2 regions of the Thalassospira sp. ABD4_177 genome follow, and region 1 is predicted to be linked to the other one. Evidence: predicted binding sites of a transcription regulator. Region 1 holds the regulator's gene; the other holds the start of a gene.
The links. Region 1 encodes LexA, which represses DNA repair genes until DNA is damaged. Its sites were predicted from a motif close to ATGTTCTANTTTGGTTC; they were not measured.

Region 1 (15,343 bases):
TTTGGCCTGTGCATTCTGGATGTCGCGGCGCATTGCCATCGTGGCCTTTGTCTTTCAACTGCTTGCCAGCATGGCTTTCGGGGCTTTGACAAGTGCGGTTCATACCGAACTTGGCCCCGATGATATTCCAACCAAAACGCTTTATGTGATGGAGGTCACTGGCACCATTATCGGGCTGGAACCACGCAACGGCCGGATCCGTGCAACTGTTGAGCCATCCGAAATTGAAGGCATTGCAAACGATCAATTGAACTGGAATGTCCGGCTCAGTTTTCTGGGCGATAGTGTGCTTGCGATTGGTGATCAGGTCCGCGCAAGCGCGCGGCTCTTTCCACTGCGTCCGCCCTCTGTGCCCGGTGATCCGCATTTTTCGCGCAACCTCTATTTCAGCGATATCGGCGCATCCGGGTTTGTGTTCGGGCGACAGTTCGAAGTTTTGAAGAATGATAAATCAATCAATAACAATGCGTTATTTGTTTATATTGAAAGAGCACGTCAATATATATCAGCCTCTATTAGCAATGAAATGCGCGGACCGGAAACTGGAATTGCAAAGGCGCTGATCATTGGGGAGCGCGGCGAAGTCACCCCGGAAATTGCCGATAACCTTCGAAAATCCGGTCTTGCACATTTGCTGGCGATTTCCGGTCTGCATATGGGGTTGCTCTGCGGGACGGTGTTTTTCCTGATCCGTTTCGGGTTGGCTGCCATTCCGGCAATTGCCCTGCGTTATCCGATCAAGAAATGGGCGGCGATGGCCGCGATGCTGGCGGGGCTTGTTTATCTTGGGTTATCGGGGGCCACCATCCCGACCCAGCGTGCCTTTGTCATGTTGCTCGTTGTCTGGTTGGCATTGCTCTTGGATCGCCGCGCCATATCCCTTCGGCTGGTCGGGGTCGCGGCCATCGTGGTGCTGCTCCTGCGGCCTGATGCCGTGTTGGGGGCCAGTTTCCAGTTATCTTTTGCCGCTGTTGGCGCGCTTGTCGCCTTTTATGACGGGCCGGGGCGGCGTTGGCTGGACCGACAAGGGATGTTGTCCTGGTATGAGCGAGGTGGTCTTTATCTTGCCGGTTTGCTTCTGACCAGTCTGATTGTAACGGCCGTGACCGCGCCGATCATTGGCTATCATTTCGGGCGCATTTCCATGCTTGGCGTCTTGGCCAATCTGGTCGCCATTCCGGTAATGGCTTTCTGGGTGATGCCCTGGATCGTCGTGACCTTGGCGCTGATCCCGCTTGGATTATCCGGCCTGTCCCTGGCGGCGATGAAGCCCGGGCTGATTGCTTTGCTGGAAACCGCTGATCTGGTCGCAGCCCAAAACTGGGGGCTTTGGTATGTCGCGGGCCTTGATATGTTGGCGGTCGCTTTGGGGTTGCTCGCACTGGCATGGATTGTCATCTGGTGCGACAAGGTGATGATCCTCCCGGTACTGCCTGTGATCGCGGCTGCCTTCATTTTTCAGATAACCCATCAGGAACCTGAAATCCTGATCTCGGGGGATCGTGAAAGCTTTGCAATCTATGATCCGGATACCGGTATCCTGCACACATCCTCCCGGCTGAATGACTTTCAGAAAGATATCTGGATGAACCGCTTTGGTATTCGCCCGGAACAGGCAGCACACAGCGTTCAGGCATGCCAAAATGATCCCTGTAGCGTTGCTGTCAGTGCGGACGGCATTCCATCACAGATCATTGTCGCCAGCCGCATCAGCAATCCGTTTTATGCCTGTCGCAATGCCGATATCGTCGTCAACCAACAAACCGATCTGCCTAACAGCTGTCAGGTGTCTGGGGCGCGTATGGTGATTGATGATGATGTGCTGTGGTGGCAGGGCGGTGTGGCCGTCAAGCTGCCAACAAACCCCGACCGACAGCCGATAATCAAAACGGTGCGTGAAGACAGCGGTAATTGGCCCTGGATCATCATTGGCGGCAGAGCAGGGCGCTAAGCGCCTACGTCGATATCAGCCATAGTCGTTAGAAAACAAAACGCCCGGGCAAAGGCGCCGGGCGTATGTTGTTCGGAATATTGAGTGATCAATCAGTACTGACGCAGCAGCCCGACCAGACGGCCCTGAATTTGCACGCGATCCGGCGACAGGGCGCGGGTTTCATAGCGTGCGTTGGCGGGTTCAAGCAGCACTTCACCACGGCCACGTTTCAGGCGCTTCAGGGTGGCTTCGGCATCATCAACAAGGGCAACCACAATAGTGCCGTCATGGGCTTGTTCGCAACGCTGGATCAGGACGGTATCGCCATCAAGAATGCCAGCCTCAACCATAGAATCACCCGAAACTTCAAGCGCGTAGTGATCGCCGCTGCCAAGTAGGGCCGCAGGAACCTGTACCATGGTGCTTTGATCACGCAGCGCCTCGATCGGCGTGCCCGCAGCAATCCGGCCATATAGTGGCAGACCGATGGATTCCCCTGCCTCGGAGAAGGCGGTTGGCACTGTGGCGGGCCGGTGCGGGGCCTTTCGTGCGCTGGCGATTGACGTCACGTTGTTGGGCGTTTCTGGACCGTCATCTTCATTGTTTTCAGGCAGGCGCACCACTTCAAGCGCGCGGGCCCGATGGGCGAGGCGGCGGATGAAACCGCGTTCCTCAAGGCCCGTAATCAGGCGATGAATGCCGGATTTGGATTTAAGGTTCAGGGCCTCTTTCATTTCATCGAAAGAGGGCGAAATCCCGTGATCGCGAAGGTAATTGTCTATATAGACCAGCAACTCATATTGCTTGCGCGTCAGCATGATATTTCCCGAACCTGTAAAAAGAACAAAAAGGATACATAAATGTTCTACTTTAGTTCTTTTCGCGGGTCAAGCGGCTCTGTACGATTAAACGCAAAAACCGAATAATCGCGGCAATTTTTCAAAAAATATGAATATTGGGCCGTGAAACAGGACAGGATGTTAGTCCGCCGTAAAGGTCCCCGACTTGCCACCTTCTTTCCGGGTGACCCGCAAATCGGTAATCCTCATACTTTTGTCAACCGCCTTGCACATGTCAAAAACCGTGAGTGCGGAAACTGATGCTGCGGTAAGCGCCTCCATCTCGACACCGGTCTTGCCGGTTGTCTTGCAGGTGGCGGTGATATCGACTGCATCAACGTCTTCCGCAAGCTCAAGGTCGACCGTGACCGAGGTCAGGGGCAGGGGATGACAGAGCGGGATCAGATCGGGGGTCTTTTTCGCCCCCATGATCCCGGCCAATTGGGCGATGCCAAGAACATCACCCTTTTTATGGCCACGGTCCGCAATCAGTTTTGCGGTTTCCGACGACATCAGAACCCGTGCCTTGGCAATCGCGATGCGCGCAGTTTCCGCCTTGGCCGAGATATCGACCATCACTGCATTGCCACCGGCGTCAATATGGGAAAGCTTGTCTGCCATTTTCGGTCCAGTATTGATCAGGCCGCAAGGCCGAGCAGGTTGCGGGTGGCGGTTGCGACGTCGTCCTGACGCATCAGGCTTTCACCGATCAGGAAGCACTGGGCGCCAACCTTTGCCATGCGGGCCAGGTCGTCCGGTGTAAACAGGCCGCTTTCGGCCACTAGCAGGCGACCACCGCCGACCATGCTTGCCAGTTCCTCGGTCGTGGTGAGGGAGGTTTCCATGGTCTTGAGATTGCGGTTGTTGATGCCGAGCAAACGTGATTTGAGCTTCAGCGCACGTTCAAGTTCCGGGGCATTGTGCACCTCGATCAGGACGTCCATGCCAAGGCTGTGCGCGGCATCTTCAAGTTCGGCGGCCAGGCTGTCTTCAAGGGCGGCCATGATCAGAAGGATGCAATCCGCACCAAGTGCGCGGGCCTCGGTCACCTGATAGGGATCGATCATGAAATCCTTGCGAAGGGCGGGAAGGTCGACCGCTGCGCGGGCGGCGACCAGATAGCTGTCATCGCCCTGGAAATAGGGGATGTCGGTCAGAACCGACAGGCAGCTTGCCCCGCCAGCCTTATAGGCCTTGGCGAGTTCAGGCGGATTGAAGTCCGGGCGGATCAGGCCTTTGGACGGGGATGCCTTCTTGATTTCGGCAATCAGACCATAACGGCCATCGGCAACACTGGTTTCAAGTGCGTTGATGAAGCCACGCGGCGCGGATTGTGTTTTTGCCTCGGCCTCAAGCGTGGCAAGGGACGTGCGCGCCTTGCAGGCCGCGACATGATCGCGCTTGTCGTTGCAGATTTTGGTCAGTACGTCGCTCACGCCGGGGTTCCTTCGTTCGTAATGTCTACAAGGCCCTGAAGGGTTTCGGCAGCCTTGCCGCTATCAATCGCGTCTGCGGCCTTTTTGATTCCATCGGCCAGATCGCTGGCAATGCCGGTGACGACAAGCGCCGCACCCGCATTCATCAGAACGATATCACGGTACGGGCCTTTCTTGGCGGCGAGCAGGTCCGTGATCGCCTTGGCATTCTCATCGGCATCGCCACCCTTGAGGTCGTCAAGCGTTGCGGTTTCAAGGCCGAAATCGCCCGGATTGATTTCAAAGGTGGTGACGGTGCCGTCCTTGACCTCGGCGACAAAGGTCGGGCCGGTGGTCGAGATTTCATCAAGGCCGCTATGACCATGCACAACCCAAGCGTGGACGGAGCCAAGACGGTTAAGCACATGGGCAATCGGTTCGACCCACTGTTTACCAAAGACACCAAGAACCTGACGTTTGGTTTTGGCCGGGTTGGCGAGCGGGCCCAGCAGGTTAAAGATCGTGCGCGTGCCCATTTCAACGCGGGTCGGCATCACGTGACGCATCGCCGAATGATGGCGGGTGGCCATCATGAAGCAAAGATTGATCTTTTTCAGCGCCTTTTCAAGGAGCTTCATATCGGCATCAAGATTGACACCCAGCGCCATCAGAACATCCGCCGAGCCCGATTTCGACGATGCCGCGCGGTTGCCATGCTTGGCAACCGTGGCGCCAGCGGCGGCGGCAACGATGGCCGCCCCGGTCGAAATGTTATAGGTGCCGCTGCCATCACCGCCGGTGCCGCAGGTATCAACCGCGTTTTCCGGGGCAATGATGCCGGTGGCCTTTTCACGCATGACACGGGCCGCGCCGGTGATTTCATCGATGGTTTCACCGCGCAGTCGCAACCCCATCAGGAAAGCCCCCATCTGCGACGGCGTCGCCTGACCGGACATCAGCACGTTAAAGGCGCCTTCGGCCATGCTTTCGGTCAGTTTTTCGCCATCTGCGACTTTGGCCAGAATTGGCTTCAGATCATGATCAGTCGACATCGGGTCTTCCTTGGTTTGCGGTCCAGTGCGTGTTGGGCACTATGGGTCAGGCACTGGTATAGTCGATAAAATTCTTCAATAGGGCGTGTCCATGTTCCGAAGCAATGCTTTCGGGATGGAACTGAACGCCATGAATCTGATGGTTTTTGTGACGCACGCCCATAATCAGACCATCTCCGCTTTGGGCGGTGATTTCAAGGTTGTCGGGCAAAGTTTCGCGCTCGATCACCAATGAATGATAGCGGGTGGCTTCAAACGGGCTGGGAAGGCCCGCAAAGACGCTTTGTCCGGAATGGGTCATCGCATCGGTCTTGCCGTGCATGCATTCAGGCGCGCGAATGACCTTGCCGCCAAAGGCCTGACCGATGGATTGATGGCCAAGGCAAACGCCAAGCAGCTTGACCTTGCCCGCCGCCGCCTTGATCAGATCAAGGCAAATGCCGGCACGTTCCGGGTCGCACGGGCCCGGCGAAATCACAATCCCTTCGGGATTAAGCGCCATGGCTTCTTCAACACTGACCTCATCGTTGCGGCGCACTTCGACCTCGGGGCCGAGTTCGCGCAGATAGTGCCACAGATTGAATGTGAAACTGTCGTAATTATCGATGAGGAGATACATAAAAAAGCAGGCTCATGCACATTAAGATCGGCAGAGAATAAACGCCATTGTCGCTACGTCAAGCAGAAGCAGAGCAAGGCTTTTTTAGCCTCTGGCGCGTCTTTGATCACGCGAGGTGTAATCCTTTAACCGTGCGCTAACCAGAACCGTTTTAAAAACGTGAAAACACAAGCCGACGTGATCGGTATATAATCACCATATGGGAAGGGGCTGTTCAATCAACGAAACAGCCGCTACGAGCATCCCAGCAAACGAATACTGGAGACCACAGCGTGGCACGCCGGGCAACCCGGGCAACGACCGCCAGACGTAAAAAGGCGGCACCCAAGAAATCCAACCGTAAAAAGACCGCCCCGAACAAGAAAACGGGTGGTATTGGTCGCCTGATGCTGGGCGGGGCCTTTGTTGCGGGTACGCTTTCGGCCATCATTGCGGTTGGCAGCATGCTTGAACTTGATCGCGCATCCGATGAAATTGGCCGTGCTTCGGATCAGGGCGCACCAAATTATGCGCTGGCTGACCCCGAACCGACCCCGATGCTGCGCAAGGATTACACGCTTTCGGATAAGGCGTCGGTCTCCGAGCGTGGACGCACGGGATATCTCGTTGGCGAGAATGACGGTTCTGGTGCATCAAGTGGGCAGAGTGAACCAGGTCTGGCCAACTATGTCCCGGCCCCAGAGTCCCGCAAGCCCGCCCAAGCTGGTGATATCCTTCCGGGTGACAGCGGCAATGATGTGCCAGGTTCGTCGGTTGCCGCCATGGATCAGCCGTGGCGGAAATATGCCGCCCTGACACAGGATACCGGGGACAAGCCGGTGATCGCGATTGTGATCGATGATGCAGGCCTTGATCAGCCGCGCACTGCCAAAACGGTCGAGCTTCCGGGGCCGATCACGATTTCCTATCTACCCTATGCCCGGGATTTGCAGCCACAGGTCGATGCGGCGCGCAAGGCCGGGCATGAAGTGATGCTGCATATGCCCATGGAGCCGTCCTCCAGTGCGGTTGATCCGGGGCCACATGCCCTGTATGTCAGCGATGGTCGTGACAAGGTTCTGTCGGAAATGAACTGGATGCTGGATCAGTTCGATGGCTATGTCGGTGTGAACAACCATATGGGCAGCAAGTTTACATCGGACCCCGCCCATATGAAAATGGTCATGGAAGTCATGAAGTCCCGTGGACTGATGTTCCTCGATTCCCGCACCAGTGCAAAGTCTGTTGCCTACTCCACAGCGGGCAGTTTTGGTGTTCCGGCTCTGACGCGTGATGTGTTTATCGATGATGCAGACGATGCTGCCAAGATTGCTGAGATGCTTGATAAAATCGAACGGGTGGCCAGCAAACAGGGATATGCCATCGCCATTGGACATCCACGCGATCGGACGCTTGGCGCGCTTGCGAAATGGATTCCTGAAATTCAGGCCAAGGGGTTCGAGCTGGTCCCGATTACAGATGTTCTGCGCCGATCAATGCAGAGTGTGACTGGCTAACCTTAACCTGAACAAATCGTCATTCCCACGAAGGTGGGAATCCACAACGGTAGCAACGCTGTTTGGATTCCGGGTCTACGCTTCGCTTCGCCCGGAATGACGGTTTTCATCTTTGTTATGGTTTGTTCCCGTCACGCGAAGCGATGGGCTTCGCGCGCAGCCGCCATCAGGGCGCCTGCCTTGTTCTGGCATTCCTTATGTTCAAGTTCCGGTTTGCTGTCGACGACGACACCGGCCCCGGCCTGAATATGGATTTTCTCGTCCTTGATGACGGCGGTGCGGAGCGCAATACAGGTATCCATCGAGCCGTCGGCCGAGATATAGCCGATGCAGCCGGCATAGATGCCACGGCGGACCGATTCCAGTTCATCGATGATTTCCATGGCGCGGACCTTGGGCGCGCCCGAAACGGTGCCTGCCGGGAAGCCGGCCTTGAGCGCGTCCATGGCGTCATATTTGGTTTCGTCAATCTGACCGACCACGTTAGAGACGATATGCATGACGTGGGAATAGTATTCGATCTGTTCTCGGTCGGTGACACGCACAGTCCCCGGTTTGGAAACGCGCCCGACATCGTTGCGACCAAGGTCGAGCAGCATCAGATGTTCCGAGCGTTCCTTGGGGTCATCAAGCAGGTCCTGCGCCATGATCTTGTCGTCATCGGGCGTTTTGCCGCGCCGACGGGTACCGGCAATCGGGCGAATGGTGACTTCGCCGTCGCGCAGACGCACAAGGATTTCCGGGCTGGCGCCGACGACCTGAAAACCGCCGATATCAAGATAGAACATGAAGGGCGACGGATTGATCCGCCGCAAAGCCCGATAAAAAGCAAAAGGCGGGAGCTGATAGGGTAGTGTGTAGCGTTGTGACAGCACCACCTGAAAGATGTCGCCTGCACGGATGTAATCCTTGGCCTTTTCGACCATGTCGTGGAAGCCGACCTCATCAACGCTGACCGCAGGCTCGGGCAGGGTGTCGGGCACGGATTTGGAGCGACGGTCGATAAACAGGTTACGCTGGAACTGCTGGACCACGTCATTGAGACGCGCGCAGGCCAGATCATAGGCTGCATCCGCCGAGATACCGTTTTCCGGGCGCACCGGGCTGACAACGGTAACCGTGTCTTCGATGGTATCGAAACTTGCGGTGACAGTCGGGCGGATGAAAATGGCATCGGGTACATCAAGTTCGTCCTTGTTGCTGTCGGGCAGCTTTTCCATCAGGCGGACGGTGTCGTAGCCCATATAGCCGACCAGTCCGGCACTCATCGGCGGCAGGTTGTCGGGCAGTTCGATATAGCTTTCGGCGATCAGTTTCTTGAGGCTGTCAAGCGGGGCGTCAGCCTCGGCCAGGAAGGCGTCGGCATCGGCCATCGCACGGCGATTAAGCTCGGCCTTGTCGCCAAAGCAGCGCCAGATCAGATCGGGCTTGAGACCCAGGAACGAATACCGTCCCCGAACCGATCCGCCTTCAACAGATTCAAGCAAATAGGTGTTTGGCATGCCTTCGGCGATCTTGAGAAAGGCCGAGACCGGCGTATCAAGGTCAGCGGTCAGCGAGGTCCAGAGAACCTGCGAAATGCCGTTGTCGTAGTTTTGCTTGAAACTGGTGAAATCCGGTTTGATTTCCATGGTCTGTCCGATGTTGAGACGCGTTGTCGGGATAGAAATAGAAAAAGGGCGACCGGATTTTTCCGGTCGCCCTTGTTGACTGATCAGTTTGCAGCGGTTGGTTGATAAAGCTCGTTGATCACGCTGTTATTCACACTGACCGAGATTTCCTCGTTCAGGTAATTGAGATACTGCGCAAGGATATCTTCGTTCAGCGCTTCCTTGAGCTCGTCATTTACCGGTGCGGCGTCTGCGGTGTTTATGTCGGCTGCCTCGATGTCATCAAGCTTGACGACAAGAACGTCTTCACCGGTCTGAACGGCTTTGGCCTTGCCGTCTTCAAGGGTGAAGAGGGCTGCGGCAACAGCCGGGTTTACATCATCACCAAGGCCCTGGCCGGTGCGGCGGGTCATGCCGGTTTCGCGAACGGTGGTCGCATCTTCGGATGCAAGCGTCGCGATGTCAGCACCGGTATTGTTGATGTTGCCAGCCAGTTCTTCGGCCTTTTCCATCATCAGGCGCTGACGTTCTTCGGCTGTCCAGGCGGCGACAACGTCTTCACGGACGTCTTCGAACGGACGCAGGGCCGAGGGCGTTACGTTTTCAACGCGGACAACATAACGGGTGCCTGAAGCGGTTTCTTCGAGGAAGCTTTCCTCGCCGTTTTCAAGTTCGAAGATCTTGGCGTTGATTTCTTCTGCACCGTCAACGTTCTGACCAACAAGGCCTTCGCCGCGGACAACGCCGTCAAGCTTGTAGGTTTTTGCACCGACGTCACGTGCGGCATCTTCGATCGGGGTGCCCGCACCGAGTTCCTCGTCAAAGGTGGCGGCAAGATCGTAGATCGCGTCTTCGGCTTTGAACTGCTTGAGGCCATCAACAATGATGTCGCGTACTTCATCAAGGCTTTGCGTGCTGCCCGGGGTGACGGACGGAACACGGATGATGTGCCAGCCAAGGGCGGTTTCAACCGGCTCGGAAATGCCGCCTTCTTCAAGGGAGAAGGTCGCTTCGCTCAGATCCGGCAGAATATCGTTGGCGGTGAATTCGCCGAGTTTGACCATGGCTTCGTCCATGCCGGCATCTTCGGCAACGGCCATGAAGTCAGCACCTTCTTGAAGGCGGTTATAGGCATCACGCGCGGTCTGTTCTTCGTTCGGGGCAAACAGGATCTGTTCGACCGTACGTTTTTCCGGGGTCTGGAATTCCGGTTCGCGCTGGGCATAAGACTCAGCGATTTCATCCTCGGTCACGGGGATGGTCGGGATGAGATCGGCTGCGCTGAGCGTTGCCAGGGTCACGTCGCGGCTTTCCGGTGCGGTGAACTGTGTGGCGTTATCTTCGTGATAGGCACGCAGGGTGGCGTCATCGGCGACCGGAATGTCGGCGAACTCGTCCGCATTCAGTGCAAAGAAAGAACCGCTGCGCTGTTCATTGCGATAGGCAACGATCTGGCGCGCCATGATGTCGGGCACAGCTGCCGGGCTGGTCAGGCTGTCAACAACCTGCTGGCTCATCATATCGCCACGGACACCATTGATGAATTCGTTTTCGGTGTAGCCCGCCTGATAAAGCGCCTGCATGAAGCGGTCGCGGCTGAACTGGCCGGTGGCCGGGTCCTTGAAGCTGTCAGACGAGAAAATCTGATCGCGGACTTTTTCGTCGCTGATGCCGATGCCGATATTCTTGGCATCTTCGCGCAGGATCTTCTGCGAGACGAGCGACTGCACCGTATTGTTCAGAAGGCCCATCTGGACGGCCTGCTGCTGGTTGAAGTTCGGTCCGAACATGTTTCGCATATTCTGAACGCTGCGCTGAAACGCGCGGTCCAGTTCGACCGGGGTGATCTTCTGGCTGCCGATTTCGGCAACTTCACGCGAGGTGCCCAGATTAAGCATCGATGCGTTCAGGCCCCAGATCACGAAGCTCAGTGCAATCACGCCAAAGATAATCTTGGCAAAGATTGATTTCGAAAATGTGCGAATGCCAGCAAGCATATGATAAGCCTAACAATCCGTGGTTTGACGCCAAAATCAGGCTTTGACGTCGTTTCATTATTGATCGCCCAAGCACCACGTCAGATGACACGGGCCGAGCAAATTTGCCGCGCATCTTAATGGCGAGTGTTATCAGCGGCAACAGGCGATTGTATAGAAGATGACTGCAATCACATCCTAAATAAGGGATCAGGCGTTTTCGGGTACTTGGCCCCGCTGGCATGGCATGCTAAAACCCGCGTCGAAACAGGTCCTGTAACAAATCGTAACGGCCGCAAACAGGTTGTTATTGCCTTGATACACGGACATAATATGAACCTGATCAGCACGAGGTACCCCCGATGACCCAACGCCGTCCCCTGATTGCCGGAAACTGGAAAATGAACTGTTTGCGTGCAGACGGTCTTGCGCTGGCGTCAAGCCTGGCGTCGAAGGCGTCTGAAAAAGGGGCGCTTGGTTGTGATGTTCTGGTCTGTCCGCCGGCGACGTTGCTGTCGGACGTGGTCGGGGTCACGCATGGAAGTGTCGTTGCTGTTGGCGGGCAGGATTGCCACGCTGCGATCTCTGGCGCGCATACCGGTGATGTTGCGGCTGCGATGCTGGCTGATATTGGGGCGGAATATGTTCTGGTTGGCCATTCCGAGCGCCGCGCGGATCATGCGGAAAACTCAACCGATATCCGCAAAAAGGCGATTGCCGCCCATGATGCCGGTTTGACGGCGGTTGTCTGTGTGGGTGAAACCGAAGAAGAACGTGATCTTGGCGCGACGCTTTCGGTGGTGAACGGGCAGGTGGCAGTATCGCTTCCCGAAGGGGCGACTGCGAAAAATACGGTTGTAGCCTATGAGCCGGTCTGGGCGATCGGGACCGGGCGCACGGCAAGCGTTGAAGAAGTGGCCGAGGTGCATGCCGCGATCCGCGCCGAGCTTGTCAAACGGTTCGAGGATGGTAACGAATTTCGCATTCTGTATGGTGGTTCGGTCAAGCCGTCCAATGCCAAGGAATTGCTGGCGGTTGAAGATGTCGACGGTGCGCTTGTCGGCGGGGCGAGCCTAAAGGTTGAAGATTTCTGGCGGATTATTGAATCCTGCGCCTGATACGCTGCGGTGCAGATTTTGTTCAATATGCTCTAGCCAACAGCCATAAAACGCGTTAAATACGCATCAAATTTATGCCCGATCCGGGCACAATTGCGTTTGGATCGGTAGATTAGGACAAGAGTTTCGACACCATGCAAACAGTCATTCTGGTAATCCACCTTCTTCTTGCGCTCGGCCTTATTGCCGTGATTCTCGTGCAGCGCAGCGAGGGCGGTGGGCTTGGTATCGGCGGTAACAGCGGCGGTGGCGGCGGAGGCGGTGGCTTCGGCGTGATGAGTTCACGCGGCGCTGCAAACCTGCTGACCCGTACCACTGCTATACTGGCAGGCGCATTCATGATCACCAGCATCATCCTTGCCCTTCAGTCGAACACCCATACCCAGCCGGCTTCGATCCTTGATCAGGCACCGGAACCGGCGCCGGCGGTCACTGAGCCCGCCGAGGATACCGGGCCCGCGGCTCCGACCCGATAAAAAATAAACCGACGACATGAGGCGGCAAACTTGCCGCCTCAATTTTTGATTGTTGTATTCCACGGTTCGTGATGCACTGAACCGAGGCTTTGTGCTTTGAGATGAGGCCAAGATAATGACTCGTTATATCTTTATTACCGGTGGCGTTGTTTCTTCGCTGGGCAAAGGTCTGGCTTCCGCTGCTTTGGGTGCGTCCCTGCAGGCACGCGGCTTTACAGTTCGTCTGCGTAAACTTGATCCGTATATTAACGTCGATCCGGGCACCATGAGCCCGTACCAGCATGGCGAATGCTATGTGACCGAAGACGGGGCGGAGACCGACCTTGATCTTGGTCACTATGAACGTTTCACCGGCGTTTCTTCGCGCCGTTCTGATAACGTCACCACGGGTCGTATCTATTCCAATGTGATCGCGCGCGAACGTCGCGGTGATTACCTTGGCGGGACGGTGCAGGTCATTCCGCATATCACCGATGCGATCAAGGAATTCGTAATGTCGGACGCGACCGAGGACTTTGTCCTGGTTGAGATCGGCGGTACGGTTGGTGACATCGAAAGCCTGCCGTTCCTTGAAGCCATCCGTCAGATGGGTAACGACCTTGGCGATGGCCGGGCGTTGTTCATGCACCTGACTCTTGTGCCGTATATTTCTTCGGCCGGTGAACTTAAGACCAAGCCGACCCAGCATTCCGTCAAGGAACTGCAGAGTGTTGGTATTCAGCCTGATATTCTTCTCTGCCGTTGTGATCGTGAAATTCCGATCAATGAACGCCGCAAGATTGCGCGTTTCTGTAACGTCCGTGAAGCGGCTGTTATTCCGGCTTATGACGTTGACAACATCTATCAGGTGCCGATCAGCTATCACCAGTATGGCTTGGATAACGAAGTGCTTCATCACTTCGGCCTGCAGGCGCAGGAACCCGACCTTCAGCCGTGGGAAGACATTTGCAGCACCATCCGCAATCCGGAAGGTGAGGTCACCATCGGCATCGTTGGTAAATACATCCAGCTTCCCGATGCCTATAAGTCGCTTACCGAAGCACTGACCCATGGCGGGATCGCCAACAAGGTGCGTGTGAAGCTTGAATGGATTGCGTCTGACGCGCTTGAAAAAGACGGCAACGTCAACGAAATCCTGTCCAAGCTTGATGCGATCATGGTGCCGGGCGGCTTTGGTGAACGTGGCGCGGAAGGCAAGATTGCCGCCGCCCGTTATGCCCGCGAAAACAAGGTTCCTTATTTCGGGATTTGCTTTGGCATGCAGATGGCGGTTCTTGAAGCCGCGCGTAACCTTGCCGGGATCAAGGATGCGTCCTCGTCCGAATTTGGTCCGACCAAGACACCGCTTGTCGGTCTTATGACCGAATGGGCCAAGGATGGTGGTGCGGTTGAACGTCGTACCGATGATGATGACCTTGGCGGGACCATGCGTTTGGGCAACTATGAGTGCAAACTTGTTGATGGCACCCATGCGCGTGACATTTATGGCAACGAAACCGTTTTGGAACGTCACCGCCATCGTTATGAAGTGAATGTCAATTTCATGGCACAGCTTGAGGAAAAAGGTCTTAAATTCTCAGGGCTGTCGCCGGATGGCCGTTTGCCGGAAATCGTCGAATATCCGGATCATCCGTGGTTTATCGGCGTTCAGTTCCACCCGGAACTGCGTTCGCGTCCGCTTGATCCGCATCCGTTGTTTGTTTCCTATATCAAGGCTGCCAAAGAACGCAGCCGTCTGGTGTAATCGCGACTGTCGGACTATTTGATAGCAACAGATACGTGATCGACTGAAAGCCCAAGTGATGACCGAAATTAAAACCGTCAAAGTCGGCAATATCGAAATCGCCAATGACAAGCCGTTCGCCGTTCTGGCGGGGCCGTGCGCGATTGAAAGCCGTCAGCACGCGCTCGAAATGTCCTCAGCGCTCAAGGAACTGTCCGAAGGGCTTGGCATCGGGCTTGTCTATAAAAGCTCATTTGACAAGGCCAACCGGACCAGTGCGACGTCCAAGCGCGGTGTCGGCCTTAAGGAAGGGCTTGATATCCTGGCCGACGTCAAGGAAACCACTGGTCTTCCCATCGTGACCGATGTGCATCTGCCCGATCAGTGTGCGGCGGTTGGCGAAGTTGCCGATATCTTGCAGATCCCGGCGTTTTTGTGCCGTCAGGCCGATCTGCTCGAAGCCGCCGGCAAGACCGGGCGTGTGGTCAATGTCAAAAAGGGCCAGTTCCTGGCCCCTTGGGACATGGCCAATGTTGCCAACAATCTGGCTGCGACCGGCAATGACAATATTATGCTCTGTGACCGTGGGACCAGCTTTGGCTATAACACGCTTGTCACAGACTTCCGCGGACTTCCCACCATGGCCCAGCAGGGCTATCCGGTTGTCTTCGATGCCACCCATTCGGTTCAGCAGCCGGGCGGACAGGGCACCTCGTCAGGTGGCCAGCGCGAATTCGCGCCTGTTCTGGCCCGTGCGGCCGTATCGGTTGGTATCGCAGCACTGTTTATCGAAACCCACGATAACCCGGCGACGGCCATTTCCGATGGCCCGAACCAAATCCCGTTAAACAAGCTTCCCGAAGTTCTTTCGGTTCTGATGGAACTGGACAAAGTGGCAAAAGCCAATCCGGTTCGTCTGGATATGTTTGACGCGTAAATATCAGATGCCGCCAGTCAGGGATTGGCGGCATTCTTTTTTGCTGTAACCTGCATGCCTGCTAAATATTTACAGGTATGGTTCCTACCAGTGAGGAGAACGTTTCTGTCATGACCGCTATTATTGATGTTCGCGGCCGCGAAATTCTC
Region 2 (15,343 bases), 200 kb from region 1:
TCGGTTTTTTCGCCGTCAATCAGGGCGTCGATGAAGCGGTTATATTCGTCTTCATACATCGGGCAGTTGATGTAGTCCTTGCCGTCGCCCTTGTCATAGCGCGACTGGAACCATGCCTTGTCGAAATCGATGCTGTCCTTATAGACAATCGGGGCAATGGCATCAAAGAAGGCCAGGCTTTCCTCGCCAGTGGCCTTGCGGATGGCATCTGCCAACGCACCGGATGTCAACGGCCCGGTTGCGATGATGGTTTGTTCCCATTCTTCGGGCGGGAGGCCATCAATTTCGCCGCGTTCCATCGTGATCAATGGATGGTTTTCAAGCGCGTTCGTCACGGCTTCGGAAAAACCTTCGCGGTCGACAGCCAATGCACCGCCCGCGGGCACCTTGTGCTGATCGGCACAGCGCATAATGATCGATCCAGCACGGCGCATTTCATCATGGATCAGGCCGACGGCATTGTATTCCTTGTCGTCAGACCGGAACGAGTTCGAACAGACCAGTTCGGCACACTTGTCAGTGTGATGCGCATCGGTCGGGCGCGTCGGACGCATTTCATGGATGATGACGGGCACACCGGCTTCTGCCAATTGCCAGGCGGCTTCACTGCCTGCCAGACCGGCGCCGATAATATGAACAGGTTTGACCGTATTCACGTGTGCGAACTCCTTGCCAGAGTGGGTTTTGATAACGTGGCACACACATAGCGGTGCAAGGGGGCAGATTTCAAGTCAATTGCACTGCAAGATCAGCAAACGAGTTCACATCGCGCCAGGCGGGAAAACAATTTTCACAACACCACATCCATCGCGTCTTAAAGGCCAGAGCCGTTCTGTCCCGATAACGCGAAGATGGCATCATGAGTTACCCGCATCATCCTTATGGTTACGAACCCACCCATTGTCCGGTGATCGGCCTTGTGCCGCGCCGAAGACACGTCATCGATGTGGAGTGCATCGAGGTGCGTGAAGAACCTGAAAATGAGGATGATGAAATCAAAACCGAACCCAAAGAGCGTCGGCTTGGTTTTCCGTTCGGTGGCTTGGGCGAGGGCGGGTTTGGTCCGGCCGATATTGAAGGCATGATCGAATATGTAGTCGCCACGCGACAAGGATGGCGGTCTTCGATGGTTATTCGTGCCTTCCTGCGATGGTGGCGCGAGGAAGGCGATCCCGAAAACGCGGCACTACAGGACCGCAAGCAATCCGATGCCATCATCATGCTTCTCGCGCTTAATCAGGGGCGGGATGGCTTTGTGCAGGGATATCTGCATGACCTGAAACATGAACAGAAAGACAAACCGAAACTTTTGCCGCCGGCCAATCCGGTCGAAAAGGCGTTTAACAAAAGCCTGCGGATTGCTGCCCTAGCTTTGGCGCTGTCGCCGATTGTGCTCGTTTTTGCTGTGTTGCTGTTTGTTCAGGTCGACAACATCATCAGTACGGGCAGTGGCAAGGTATTCGGGTTTAGCTATGACTTGTTGTTTGTCGTGGGCAGTTTTGGCGCAATCGGTGCGCTGACCAGCATGATGATGCGACTTGGCAAGGATGTGCCGTGGGATGAAATGGAACCGGCATCTGTGTTCTTTAATTTCCTGTTTAGGCCCTGCATGGGGTTCTGTTTTGCGATCATCGTGCTTCTGGCGTTGCGAGCAGGGATGTTGCCAATCCCGCTTGATGAGCTGCACAAGATTGATGACCTTGACCAGATCAGTCAGTCAGCTGCCGCCGGTCAGCAGATTTCCATCGTTTTGGTCTTTGCCTTCCTGTCCGGATTTAGTGAACGCCTCAGCACAGCACTGGTCAAACGGGTCGAGGACCGGGTCACGCATTCCGGCTAGGTATGTCTGAACCCGATCCAATGTGCCGTCCTAAAATACGTTGACGGTTTTGCTTGAGCCAGCGGATGATCATCCGCTGGCTTTTTGATGCACGTTTTCTGGTGTTTGCATTCCCAAAGCGATGTGCGGTCGCATGGTATTGTAAGTATCGATGGCCTCCTTGACCAGTTTACGGAGGTCCTCGAAGGTTTTGCAGCGGTGCAAGAGGAACTCCTGCTTAAGAATACCGTTCATGCGCTCGGCCAAGGCATTCTGGTAGCAATCATAGCCATCGGTCATTGATGGTGTAATTTGGTGCTTCCTCAGAACCTTCTGATAGCAGCCCGAACAAAATTGCAGGCCTCGATCAGAATGATGGATCAACGGCTCTTTGGTGATCCGGTTACTGATTGCCTGTTTCAATGCCCCGACTACCTCGGATGCGGCCATGTTGTGGCTGAGCACATGTCCCATAATCTTGCGGGAAAAGGCATCGGTGACCAGCGAAAGGTAGTGCACGCCTTCATCACTCTCGACATAGGTGATGTCGCTGACAAAGATCTCTTCGGGACGGCATGGCTTGCGTCCGGTCACCAGGTTTGGATGCTTTCTCATCCAGTGTTTGCTGTGGGTGGTTTTGGTATAATTCTTTTGTGGCTTCACCAAAAGACGATGCTCTCTGAGCCAGTCAAACAGACGATCACGCCCTATCTTGATCCCAAGACGGCGTAAATCATCCTGCAGCAGTTGGTAAACCGACTGCCTTGAAAGACCAAAACAGCGACAGGTTCGGCTCAGACTGACTTGCCCTTGCGCCTGTAATGTTCTCGCAGTTCGGATAAGTACTTTTTTCGCAGGCCGGCTCCATATTCCTCATCCATGATGGTGATCATGCCATCCATCACCATGACGCGAATCCGTTCGTCTTCAAGCTCCCTTTCAAGGCGCTTGATCTTCTGTTCAGGTGTTTCTTTCAATGGGGACATGGCTGGTTGCCTCGTTATGGACCAATCGAGCTTACCATGTTTGCGCAACCAGTTCAGGACTGTACTGCGTCCCTGGATACCATAGTGGGATTGTGCCTGCTTATAGGTCATCTCGCCTTTTTCGACCTGATCCACGACAGCCAGTTTAAAGCCCATATTGTAATCACGTTGCGTGCGCTTGCGACGCGCTGCTCCTGACTTTGACATTGTCATCTCCTATAGGTGACAACGTATTTCAGGACGAGACACAAAAATAAAAAAGGGCAGCTCGAAGCTGCCCTTTTGGTTTATTCAAGCCCCAGATGGCGTTTCAGGTAACGGCCGGTATAGCTGCGCTCATTGCCCATGATGTCTTCCGGTGTCCCGGTGCCGACCAACTGGCCGCCGCCATCGCCACCTTCTGGACCGATATCAATGATCCAGTCGGCGGTCTTGATAACATCCAGATTATGTTCAATCACAACCACTGTATTGCCCTGATCAACAAGAGTATGCAGCACTTCCAGAAGCTTGCGGATATCATGGAAATGCAAGCCCGTCGTCGGTTCATCAAGGATATAGATGGTGCGACCCGTGGCGCGTTTTGACAGTTCCTTGGCAAGCTTCACACGCTGGGCTTCACCACCGGACAGTGTCGTCGCCTGTTGGCCCAGATGGATATAGGAAAGCCCGACCTGTTTGAGGGTTTCCATCTTGTCGCGGATTGATGGCACGGCCTTGAAGAAATCCGCACCTTCTTCGACTGTCATATCAAGGACATCGGATATCGACTTGCCTTTAAACGATATTTCCAGCGTTTCACGATTATAGCGATGGCCTTTGCACTGATCACATTCGACATAAACGTCGGGCAGGAAGTGCATTTCAATCTTGATCACGCCATCGCCCTGACAGGCTTCGCAACGCCCGCCCTTGACGTTAAACGAGAACCGACCGGGCTTGTAACCGCGTGTTTTGGCTTCAGGCAATTGCGCGAACCATTCACGGATCGGCGTAAAGGCGCCGGTATAGGTCACCGGGTTCGAACGCGGGGTTCGGCCAATCGGGCTTTGGTCGATATCAATGATCTTGTCGATCAGCTCGACACCCGTGATCTCGTCATGTGCGCCGGGATAATGACGCGCATTATGCATCCGCTTGGCCAGCGCCTTATACAGCGTTTCGATCACAAGGCTTGATTTTCCGCCACCGGAAACCCCGGTAACGCAGATGAATTTACCCAGCGGGAAGTCGACATCAATGCCCTGAAGGTTGTTGGCCGTCGCACCCTTGATAGTGATCGCCTTGCCATTGCCATTGCCCTTGCGGCGTTCCTTTGGAACCGCAATCTGCTCAACGCCGACAAGGTATTTACCTGTCAGGCTGTCCGGGTTTTGCTGGATCTGCTCGGGCGTGCCTTCGGCAACAATGCGGCCGCCATGGATACCCGCACCTGGGCCCATATCAACGACGTAATCGGCCGCACGAATGGCATCCTCGTCATGTTCCACGACCAGCACCGTGTTCCCCAGATCACGCAAGCGTTTCAGGGTCTCAAGCAGGCGGTCATTGTCACGCTGATGCAGGCCGATGGACGGTTCATCAAGCACGTACAAAACGCCGGTCAGGCCGGACCCAATCTGTGAGGCCAATCGGATACGCTGGCTTTCACCACCTGATAACGTACCTGATGTGCGTGACATCGACAGATAATCCAGACCGACATCACGGAGGAAGCGCAGGCGATCATTGATTTCGCGCAAGACACGACGCGCGATCTCGGTTTCTTTGGCGTTCAGTTTCTCTTCAAGGGCGATGAACCAGTCACCTGCCTTGGCAATCGAAAGGTCGGTCACCTGTGAAATATCACAGCCATCAACCTTAACCGCCAATGCTTCGGGCTTCAGGCGCTTGCCCGAGCAGGTCGGGCAATTTGACACCATCTGGTATTTAGACAGTTCGTCACGGGCCCACTGGCTGTCGGTTTCCCGCCAGCGCCGAGACATGTTGGGAATCACACCTTCGAACGGGCGGGAAACCTTGTAGCTGCGCGAACCATCGTCATAGGTCACCGTGACTTCCTCGTCACCGGAACCATGCAGAATGATATCCTGTGCCTTCTTGGGCAGTTTTTCCCACGCGATATTGGTCTTGAACCCGAAATGCTTGGCAACCGACTTCAGGGTCTGCAGGTAATATTTCGATGTCGTGCTGGCCCAGGGCGCAACAGCCCCGTCCTCAAGCGTCTTGCTTTCATCAGGCACGACCAGCATCGGATCAAACTCCATCTGGGTGCCAAGGCCATCACATGCCGGGCAGGCGCCAAACGGATTGTTGAATGAAAACAGACGCGGCTCGATTTCCTCGATGGTAAAGCCGGAAACCGGGCAGGCGAACTTTGCCGAAAACACGGTGGTGTCGCCGGTTTTGGCATCCTCGGTCAGGACAATGCCGTCGGTGAGTTCAAGCGCGGTCTCGAAACTGTCTGCCAGACGGGTTGAAATGCCTTCCTTGACGATCAGGCGGTCGACTACGATGGAAATGTCGTGTTTGAGCTTCTTGTTCAGCTCCGGTGCTTCATCGATGTCATACATTTCGCGATCGATTTTGACACGCTGGAAGCCGCGTGCGCGCAATTCACGCAGTTCCTTTTTGTATTCGCCTTTGCGACCCCGCACGATCGGGGCCAGAAGATAAAGGCGCGTGCCTTCATCCATTTCCATAACCCGGTCAACCATTTGCGACACGGTCTGGCTGACAATCGGAAGGCCGGTCGCCGGCGAATAGGGGATGCCAACACGCGCCCAGAGAAGACGCATATAGTCATAGATCTCGGTCACCGTGCCGACGGTGGAACGCGGGTTTTTCGATGTCGTTTTCTGTTCGATGGAAATCGCTGGCGACAGACCATCAATATACTCGACATCGGGCTTTTGCATCAGCTCAAGGAACTGGCGCGCATAGGCCGACAGGCTTTCGACATAGCGACGCTGGCCTTCGGCATAGATGGTGTCGAACGCGAGCGAGCTTTTGCCAGACCCCGACAGGCCGGTAATCACCACAAGGGAATCGCGCGGCAGTTCCACATCAATGTTCTGAAGATTGTGTTCTTTCGCACCGCGAACCGAAATTTTCGTCAGCATGTCGGGCCTTTTGTTCCTGAATTGTTCGGAAAGTGTATAGAGGAGCCAAACGCTATACGCAAGCGCACCCCTGACAGTTCCTGTCAGTATTTGTCAGGAGACTGTCAATTAACAATCCCGCGCATGATGGAGCCACGAAAAAGCCCGCCGAACAAGACCGGCGGGCTTCATAAATCCTGTGACCGGAAAGGTCAGATTTTTTTCTGGCTTAGCCTTTGGTAACCGAGCGACCGGTTGCGCCAAGGTCCTTGAAAGCTTCTTCGAGGCGGGCTGCCATCGAAAGTTCCGCTTCACGGATCCAGACGCGCGGATCGTATTGCTTTTTGTAGGGCTGATCGGTTTCCGGATCGACCTGATACTTGAAAGCACGATCATTGGCTTCGACATATTCGCCGACCGGACGGGCATAGGCGAACTGGGTATCGGTATCGATATTCATCTTGAAGCAGCCATAGCTGACAGCTTCTTCGATTTTCTCTTTTTCCGAACCGGAACCACCATGGAACACGAAGTCGAGCGGACGGTCACCAAGACCATGTTTCTCGGCAACGTATTTTTGGCTTTCCAGAAGGATTTCCGGCCGGAGCTTGACATTGCCCGGCTTGTAAACGCCGTGCACGTTGCCAAATGCGGCCGCGACAGAGAAGTGACCCAGCGGGGAAAGACGACGATAGGCTTCTTCGACTTCTTCCGGGCGGGTGTACAGGCGCGGATCGATTTCCTCGACCGAGGTATCAAGTTCCTGACCGATACCGTCTTCTTCACCACCGGTAACGCCCAGTTCGATCTCAAGGCTCATTTCGATGGCGGCCATCCGTTTGAGGAACGTCTCGCAGGTTGCGAGGTTGTCTTCAACGGACTCTTCGGAAAGATCAAGCATGTGGGAGCTATAAAGCGCCTTGCCGGTTTCGGCGTAGGCTTTTTCGCTCCATTTCAGCATCTCATCGACCCACGGCACGAACTTGCGGTTCGCGTGGTCGGTATGCATGACAACAGCAACGCCGTAATGCTCGGCCAGAAGCTGCGCATGGCGGGCAGCAGAAACAGCGCCCAAAACGCGCGCCGTTGCGGCATCCTTGATGCCCTTGCCGGCAAAGAACTGCGCACCACCATTCGACAGCTGAATGATGATGTCGGAACCGGCATTTGCAGCAGCTTCAAGGGCCGCGTTCATTGTGCTCGATGAGGTAATATTGACGGCGGGAAGGGCGTAACCGTCCTGCTTGCAGGCAGCAACGAGTTCGCGGTAGGCAGCACCGGTAACAACACCGGGTTTAACGGAAGGCATGTGGGTACTCCTCCTGGGGGTCAGAGTAAAAACAGATCAACAGCAAAATCTCCTGAGGATCCTGCATACAAACTGTTACAGAGCCCAATGCATCTTCTAAATGCTCTCTCAGGTCAAGGTTTTCCATCATAGACTTTCGGAAAATATCGCGTTTCCCAAGAACTATGTCGATTGCGCGCCCCTGATCCAGCTTTGCGACACATTGAACTGATCATCAAACAAGATCATATCGGCCTGATAACCTGGCGCCAACCGGCCAAGAACATCACCAAGCCCAAGAAATTCCGCCGGGTAAAGCGATGCCATGCGCAGGGCTTCATCAAGCCCGATCTCGGCCATTTTCATGCAATTGCGCACCGCAGAAATCATATCGAGGTCCGAACCCGCCAATGTCCCATCTGCAAGCGCACAGCGCCCGGCAACAGCGATGATTTCCTCATCTCCCAGCTTAAAACGCTTTTCAGTCGCACCAACCGTTGGCATCGCGTCGGTCACCAGCATCATTTTGCCCTTGGCTTTGGCGCGCACGGCAACCTTGATCACGGAGGGATGAACATGAAAACCATCGGCAATCAGGCCGCACCACGTGCTGTCATCAGACAGTGCTGCGCCGACGACACCCGGTTCGCGATGGCTTAGGGGGCTCATGGCGTTAAACAGATGGGTGAAGCCATGCATGCCTTGACCAATGGCTGCCATGATATCCTCATAACGACTAGCGGTATGTCCGGCACAAACAAGAACACCGCGTGAGACCAAATTTGTGATGGCATCAGGCTCCGTATTTTCCGGTGCCAAGGTGACCAGTGTCCGTCCATTGCGCAGGCCTGACAGCAGCTCAATCGCGTCATCTTCCATCGGCCGGATCTGCTCGGCCGGATGCACACCACGTCGCTCGCGGTTAAGGTAAGGTCCCTCAAGGTGGATCCCGACCACACCGTGAACACCTTCATCAAGCGCTTGCTGAACAGCAGCAATGGCAGCAACCATCTTTTCACGGGTATCTGTGATCAGTGTTGGCAGCATGGCGGTTGTGCCGAACCGACGGTGCGCGGCGACGATTGTTTTGATGGTCTCGACATTTGGTGCATCGTTCAGGAGCACGCCGCCGCCGCCATTAACCTGAACATCAATCAGTCCGGGGGCGAGGATCCGATTACCTACATCAATAACATCAATGTCAGAAGGGATTTCGTTTTTTGGGAGTAGGGCTTCAATCATCCCTTCACGGACGATAACAGCCTTATCCGTATGAAAATCGTTACCATCGAAAACCCGGGCGTTGAAAATTGCAAATGTGGTCATTGGTCTTCCCGGCAAAGCTTTCGGATAGCGACTAAGTAGGGCGTGCGTACCTTGCTGGCGCACAAACCGAATTTCCCAGAACCTTTACACATCTGCAATGTGCAAACCAACAGTTACTCGTTGATTTTAAGATACCCGACGTTCGGGTTTTAGAATCGTCAAGAACGCTCGAAGCCAAATTCGCAAATGAAAATCGGCACATCAAACGCAATATTCGTTTCAACAAAGCCGAAAATCAAAATCGCAGCCAGTCGATTCAAAAAATCACTTTACTGTAACATTTCGACGGAATGCGAAAACACAAGGAATACCGGGGCATGCAGGAGGGGCGTCGTCAAACACAGGATTTCTGCATGATCGAAAGGCTTTCATGCCCATTCAATTTGTGAGATGTTCATTTGAACATTTGAAGGGGTCGAATGTACTAACAATATCAATAATCGACAGTCCAAACGGTAATTACGCACATCAAAAAGTAAATTTCCGAAAACTGTCACTTGAGGAAGCGTCCCCCTCAGATGAAAACGAGAGCGTTGCGAGAGACCGTTCAACGAGCGGCTTTTCGCGCAAAGTTTTTATTTGGGAGATAGAAAATCATGTTCCGCAAAACACTGATGGCGGCTGCTGCCGTGTTTGCCCTTGGCAGCACCGCACAAGCTGCAACCGAGATCACTTGGTGGCATGCAATGGACGGCGCACTTGGCGACGTCGTCAACCAGATCACCGAAGACTTCAACGCAAGCCAGGATGAATACAAACTCGTATCCATCAACAAGGGCGGTTACGAAGACACCATGACGGCCGGTATCGCAGCGTTCCGCGCGAAAAACCAGCCGAACATCATTCAGATCTTCGATGCCGGTGCTGCTACCATCATCAACGCCAAAGGCGCTGTTAAGCCGGTTCAGGACCTGCTTGAAGAAAACGATGTCACTTTCGACATCAATGATTACATCCCGGGTGTTCGTTACTTCTATGCCGATTCAGAAGGTAAGATGATCGGCATGCCGTTCAACAGCTCGACCCCGCTTCTGTATTACAACAAGGAAGCCCTCGACAAAGCTGGTGTTGATGTGCCGAAGACCTGGGAAGAGTTCGAAGCTGCTGCTCCGAAACTCAAGGAAGCTGGTTTCACAGCACTTGCACAGTCGCACAGCCCGTGGATCTTCTTTGAGAACTTCATGTCGCGTCACAACCTGCAGATGGCGACCGCCAACAACGGTTATGACAGCACCGATGTTGAAATCCTCTACAACAACGATGCTCTGAAAGATCACTGGCAGCACGTCAAGGATTGGAAAGACGCTGGCTATTATGGTTATTATGGCCGTGCATGGGGCGCAAACCAGGACGCATTTGTTCAGCAACAGGTTGCAATGTGGATCGGTTCGTCTGGTTCGTTCGGTGGCCTGCGTAAATCCGCGCAGTTTGATTTCGGCACCTCGACCCTTCCGTACTGGGAAAATGTTGGCGATGCACCGAAATCGACCTTCATCGGTGGTGCAGCACTCTTCGCATTCTCGGGCCATGATGCCGAACAGGATGCAGGTGTTGCTGAATTCTTCAAATTCCTGACCAAGCCGGAAACCCAGTACTACTGGCACAAAGAAACCGGCTATGTTCCGATCACCAACGCAGCATATGACCTTGCAAAATCGGACGGCTATTACAAAGAAAGCCCGGATGCCGAAGTTGGTATCATCCAGCTTTCAGAAGAAGGCGGCGAGTGGACCAAAGGTTACCGTCTTGGCTTCTACGTCCAGATCCGTGAAGTCATCTATCGTGAAGTCGACAAGATCATGAACGGCGAAGAAACCGTTGATGCAGCCTTTGCGACCATCGAAGAAGAAGCAAACGGTCTGCTGGATCGCTTCAACGATACCTACTCGAACTAATCTGCTTTTCGCAAATGCGGGGCGGCCGATCTTTTGGCCGCCCTGTTTTGCATTTTCTGATTTTGCCTTGAGGTTGCGTTCACAATGAAGCGCGTACAATTTGAACACAGCGCGGTGCCATATCTTTTCATCGCACCGCAAATTCTGATTATTTGCATATTCTTCCTGTGGCCGGCGGCCCAGGCGCTGTATCAGTCGTTCCTGCTTGAAGATGCCTTTGGCCTGTCTTCGCAGTTTGTCTGGTTCCGCAATTTCGAAGATGTGCTTTCCAGCAGTTCTTGGACACGCTCTGCCATCTTCACTGTCGTATTCTCGGTTCTGGTTTCCGTGCTTTCCATCGCGATCTCCCTGTTTCTTGCAGTGCGCGTCGATGAAGTGATCCGGGGTGCCAAGAGCTATAAAACGCTTCTGATGTGGGGTTATGCGATTGCGCCGCCGGTGGCAGGTCTTCTGGGCAACATGATGTTCAACCCGTTGATGGGTGACCTTTACAAGGCATTCAACAGCTTCGGGTTTGAGTTCAACCACATCCAGAACGCCAATGACGCAGCCTTCGTCGTCATTCTGATTGCCGTCTGGAAACAGGTCAGTGTGAACTTCATCTTCTTCCTGTCCGGTCTTCAGGGCATTCCGAAATCGGTCCAGGAAGCAGCAACCCTTGACTGCAAAAGCCCGGAACGCCGTTTCTGGACGATTACTTTCCCGCTTCTCGCACCGACGACCTTCTTCCTGTTGGTGATCAACCTGACATACGCCTTCTTTGAAACCTTTGGCATCATTGACGTTTCGACAAAAGGCGCGCCGGGTGGATCAACCGCGACCCTTGTTTACAAGGTTTATGTCGATGGCTTCCTTGGTGCAGATATGGGCGGCAGTGCCGCGCAGTCGGTCCTGCTGATGATCATGGTCAGCGTCCTGACCGTGTTCCAGTTCCGCTTCATCGAACGTAAAGTGCATTACTAGGGGGAACGTCATCATGTATCAGTCAAAATGGCGTATATTTACCAACCACACCATTCTGGTGCTTGGCGCACTTTTCATGATCCTTCCGGTCTGGATAGCCTTTGCGTCTTCCACCCACACCCGGGAATACATTTTCCAGCATGGTCTGCAATTCTGGCCGGGGAACGAGTTCTTTTCAAACTACGGCGCCATCCTGTTTGATGCAGAGGCAACCAAGGGCAGGGTCACCGCAATCGAAATGCTGTTTAACAGCATGGTGCTTGGCCTTGGCTTTGCGATCGGCAAGGTGATCATTTCGATGATGGCGGCTTACGCCATTGTCTATTTCCGCTTCAAACTGGCGGTGCCGTTGTTCTGGATCATTTTCTCGACGCTGTTGCTGCCACTCGAAGTCCGCATCGTGCCGTCTTACGAGGTTGTCGCAAATCTCGGGTTGCTCAACACCTATACCGGTTTGATCTTGCCGCTGATCGCGTCCGCTACGGGCACATTCTTCTTCCGGCAGTTTTACCGTTCGGTCCCGGATGAGCTTCTTGAGGCTGCCAGACTGGACGGGGCAGGGCCGCTGCGCTTCTTCATCGACATTCTTGTGCCGCTGTCTGTCACCATGATTGCCGCGATCTTCATCATCATGTTTGTCGTTGGCTGGAACCAGTATCTCTGGCCGCTTCTGATGACGACGGATGATCAGCTCTACACCATCGTGATCGGGATCAAGCAGGTCTACAACTCGCTTTATGAAGGCGGGCAAATTCCGCAGTTCCCCAAGGCATTCGCACTGACAATCATGGCAACCATCCCGCCGGTTCTGGTGGTGGTGATCTTCCAGCGCATGTTCGTAAAGGGGTTGGTCGAGACGGAGAAATAATTCCGTCTCCCAAGCCCGCTGAATTGAAAATAATTGATCCGCATACAGGATACTAAGATGGCAACTGTAACGCTTAATCAGGCTCAGAAAACCTACCCGAACGGCTTCAAGGCCATTCACGGGATTGACCTTAAAATCGAGGATGGCGAGTTCACCGTTCTTGTCGGTCCGTCCGGCTGTGGCAAATCGACCTTGCTGCGCATGATCGCAGGTCTGGAAGGCATTTCTGACGGGGAAATCAGCATCGATGACAAGGTCGTCAACACGGTCGCCCCGGCGGACCGCGATATTGCGATGGTGTTCCAGAATTATGCGCTTTATCCGCATATGAACAACTATGACAATATGGCTTATGGCCTGAAAAACCGGGGTCACAGCAAGTCGGAAATCGATACCAAGGTCCGCGATGCGGCCCGCATTCTCCAGCTTGAAGACCATCTTGAACGCAAACCCCGCCAGCTTTCCGGTGGACAACGCCAACGTGTGGCCATGGGCCGCGCAATCGTACGTCAGCCAAAGGTGTTTTTGTTTGACGAGCCCCTTTCAAACTTGGACGCCAAGCTGCGTGTCGATATGCGCCTTGAAATCAAGAACCTGCAGCAACGCCTTGGCATTACGTCGGTTTATGTCACCCACGATCAGGTCGAGGCAATGACGCTTGCCGATCGTTTGATCGTGATGAATGGCGGGATTGCCGAACAGATCGGCTCACCGATTGAAGTCTATGAACGACCGGCAAGCCAGTTCGTTGCAGGCTTTATTGGATCGCCAGCCATGAACTTCCTGAAAGGCAAGGTCTCTGCCGACAAGAAGCATGTGACGGTTGGGGACGGTGTTGAACTGGAACTTGATCACGATGTCGAAGGGGGGCGGGATGTCACGGTCGGCATCCGCCCAGAACATCTTAACATGCATAATGATGGCCAGGGCCGCATTGATGCCGGGGTCCGCATGGTTGAATCGCTTGGTGCGGAAACACTGGCCTATCTGGATTTCGGTGCGAACGCCGACAACGTCACCTTTCGTCTGCAGGGAACGCATCAGTTTGCTCAAGGTCAGAAATTGAACCTTTCTGTTCCGGCTGAGAAAATCCATCTATTTGATATCGATAGCGGCAAGCGCATCTGACCACGATCGAATATCTCAGCTATTTATCAAGCGCCTCTGACACCATAACTGTCAGGGGCGTTTTTTGTTCTCCGCATGGACAGTTTACCCTTGTCTCAAACCGTGCGACCGGGGTAGTTCCTATCGGCGAACGTTAAGGAGTACATCGTGCAGACCGACCAGAAAAAAGCGCTTTATGAAGAAGCGACAAAAGAACTGATCAGCATCACTGAAGGCGAAACCAACGTGACCGCCCTGATGGGAACGGTTTGCTGCATCCTTTCGCAAAAGTTCGATTATTACTTCTGGACGGGCTTCTATAATGTTGATCCCCAAAAGGAAAACGAACTTGTCGTCGGGCCATATCAGGGTACCCTCGGCTGCCTTCGCATTCCGTTCGGGCGGGGTGTCTGCGGTGCGGCGGCATCAACGCTTGAAACCCAGGTGGTCGCCGATGTTCATGCGTTTCCAGGCCATATCGCCTGTGATAGCCGGACCAATTCGGAAATCGTTGTGCCCGTGACTAATGCGGATGGACAGTTGATCGCCGTGCTCGACGTCGATAGTGTCGAAGCCAATTCGTTTGATGAAACGGATCGCATTGCACTTGAATCTTTAATGCAGCGCATTTTTGCGCAATGATAACCCACAAGCCCCGACAAACCGGGGCAGCGGACAACACAAACTTTGGAAGATAACCCATGGCTGGCAGTGTCAATAAAGTCATTCTCGTCGGGAACCTTGGCCGCGATCCTGAAATCCGGTTTACCCAGGCTGGCAAAAAGATCGCCAATTTCAGCATCGCAACCTCCGAACAGTGGCGTGACCGTCAGTCCGGTGAGCGCCGTGAGCGCACCGAATGGCACCGCATTGTCGTGTTCAATGAAGGGCTTGCTGATGTGGTAGAGCGCTTTGTGAAAAAAGGCAGCAAGCTCTACATCGAAGGTCAGCTACGCACCCGTAAATGGCAGGGGCAGGACGGCAAAGACAACTACACCACCGAAGTCGTCCTTGAAGGCTTCAACTCGAACCTGACCATGCTCGACAACCGCGGCGGCGGTGATGGTGGCGGCATGGGCGGCGGTTCGTCCTCCGGTGGTGGCTATGGCGGGGGCCAGGACAGCGGCGGCTTTGGTGGCGGTTCTGATGCCGGTTGGGGCAATGGTGGCTCGTCCGGTGGCGGTTCGGCACCGGCTGGCACCCCGGATCTTGATGACGAGATCCCGTTCTAAGCATCTGCGTCAAACGACAGAATTCAATGCACCTCGAAACATTGATTGTTTCGAGGTGTTTTGTTTTGGGGCGGGTCCTTTGAATTCGGTCCTTCCAGTCACACATCACATGGAACAGCCAAATCAAAAGATTTTCAGCTACGACGCTATAAATACTTAAGAAAATCTGATTTAAGATTGAAGATCACACTTGGTGGAACATGGGAGCCGTTTTTGGCCGGTCCGATATTTGGAACCCCGCGGATGGGGCAGAGCTATAACGTTCAGGACTGTGTCTATGCCGTGATCAAACGCGAGAATGGCGACGTTGCCGTTGCGCGCACGCCCAAAGGGATTGTTCTTTTGGGGGGCGGCGTTGAAGACGGCGAAAGTGAACGCGATGCCCTGTATCGTGAAGCTTACGAGGAATCCGGATACCGGGCGCACATTCTATCGCGGCTCGGCTTTGCGTCCCAATATGTCAATAATGCTGCCAAGGACCGCTTCCGCCTGAAACGTGCGACCTTCTTTCTGTGTGAATTGACCGAAAAGCTTGGCCCACCGGTTGATCAGGACCACGAACTGCTTTGGCTACCCTATAAAGAAGCCCATGATGGCCTCATCCGGCCATTTCATCGATGGGCACTGGAATTTGTGCGCTAACCGCAGCACTTTTTGAACTTTTTGCCCGACCCGCACGGGCAGGGGTCATTTCGACCGGCTTTGGCCGGCACTGACAAGTGCTTTTCGCCCGGAAACACGCCATCTACATAAAACCA

Region 2: uvrA (excinuclease ABC subunit UvrA) is a predicted target of LexA. The motif match lies at 5,938-5,954, and genes of this name have one in related genera.

The regions. Positions count from the first base shown of each region.
Region 1 is NZ_JBSWWO010000001.1:2,366,716-2,382,058, forward strand. It holds gene ACXAF0_RS10810 (ComEC/Rec2 family competence protein) at 1-1,951, shown strand, start outside; gene lexA (transcriptional repressor LexA) at 2,044-2,751, opposite strand; gene moaC (cyclic pyranopterin monophosphate synthase MoaC) at 2,914-3,414, opposite strand; gene trpC (indole-3-glycerol phosphate synthase TrpC) at 3,411-4,208, opposite strand; gene trpD (anthranilate phosphoribosyltransferase) at 4,205-5,239, opposite strand; gene ACXAF0_RS10835 (anthranilate synthase component II) at 5,286-5,858, opposite strand; gene ACXAF0_RS10840 (divergent polysaccharide deacetylase family protein) at 6,131-7,354, shown strand; gene trpE (anthranilate synthase component I) at 7,486-8,985, opposite strand; gene ACXAF0_RS10850 (SurA N-terminal domain-containing protein) at 9,069-10,961, opposite strand; gene tpiA (triose-phosphate isomerase) at 11,303-12,058, shown strand; gene secG (preprotein translocase subunit SecG) at 12,193-12,534, shown strand; gene ACXAF0_RS10865 (CTP synthase) at 12,650-14,278, shown strand; gene kdsA (3-deoxy-8-phosphooctulonate synthase) at 14,337-15,194, shown strand; gene eno (phosphopyruvate hydratase) at 15,305-15,343, shown strand, end outside.
Region 2 is NZ_JBSWWO010000001.1:2,566,609-2,581,951, reverse strand. It holds gene trmFO (methylenetetrahydrofolate--tRNA-(uracil(54)-C(5))-methyltransferase (FADH(2)-oxidizing) TrmFO) at 1-656, opposite strand, end outside; gene ACXAF0_RS11825 (hypothetical protein) at 860-1,840, shown strand; partial or broken gene ACXAF0_RS11820 (IS3 family transposase) at 1,910-3,012, opposite strand; gene uvrA (excinuclease ABC subunit UvrA) at 3,093-5,927, opposite strand; gene fbaA (class II fructose-bisphosphate aldolase) at 6,136-7,215, opposite strand; gene nagA (N-acetylglucosamine-6-phosphate deacetylase) at 7,378-8,520, opposite strand; gene ACXAF0_RS11800 (extracellular solute-binding protein) at 9,117-10,415, shown strand; gene ACXAF0_RS11795 (ABC transporter permease subunit) at 10,500-11,378, shown strand; gene ugpE (sn-glycerol-3-phosphate ABC transporter permease UgpE) at 11,392-12,246, shown strand; gene ACXAF0_RS11785 (sn-glycerol-3-phosphate import ATP-binding protein UgpC) at 12,304-13,374, shown strand; gene ACXAF0_RS11780 (GAF domain-containing protein) at 13,522-13,995, shown strand; gene ssb (single-stranded DNA-binding protein) at 14,055-14,585, shown strand; gene ACXAF0_RS11770 (NUDIX domain-containing protein) at 14,829-15,227, shown strand; gene ACXAF0_RS11765 (YchJ family protein) at 15,224-15,343, opposite strand, start outside.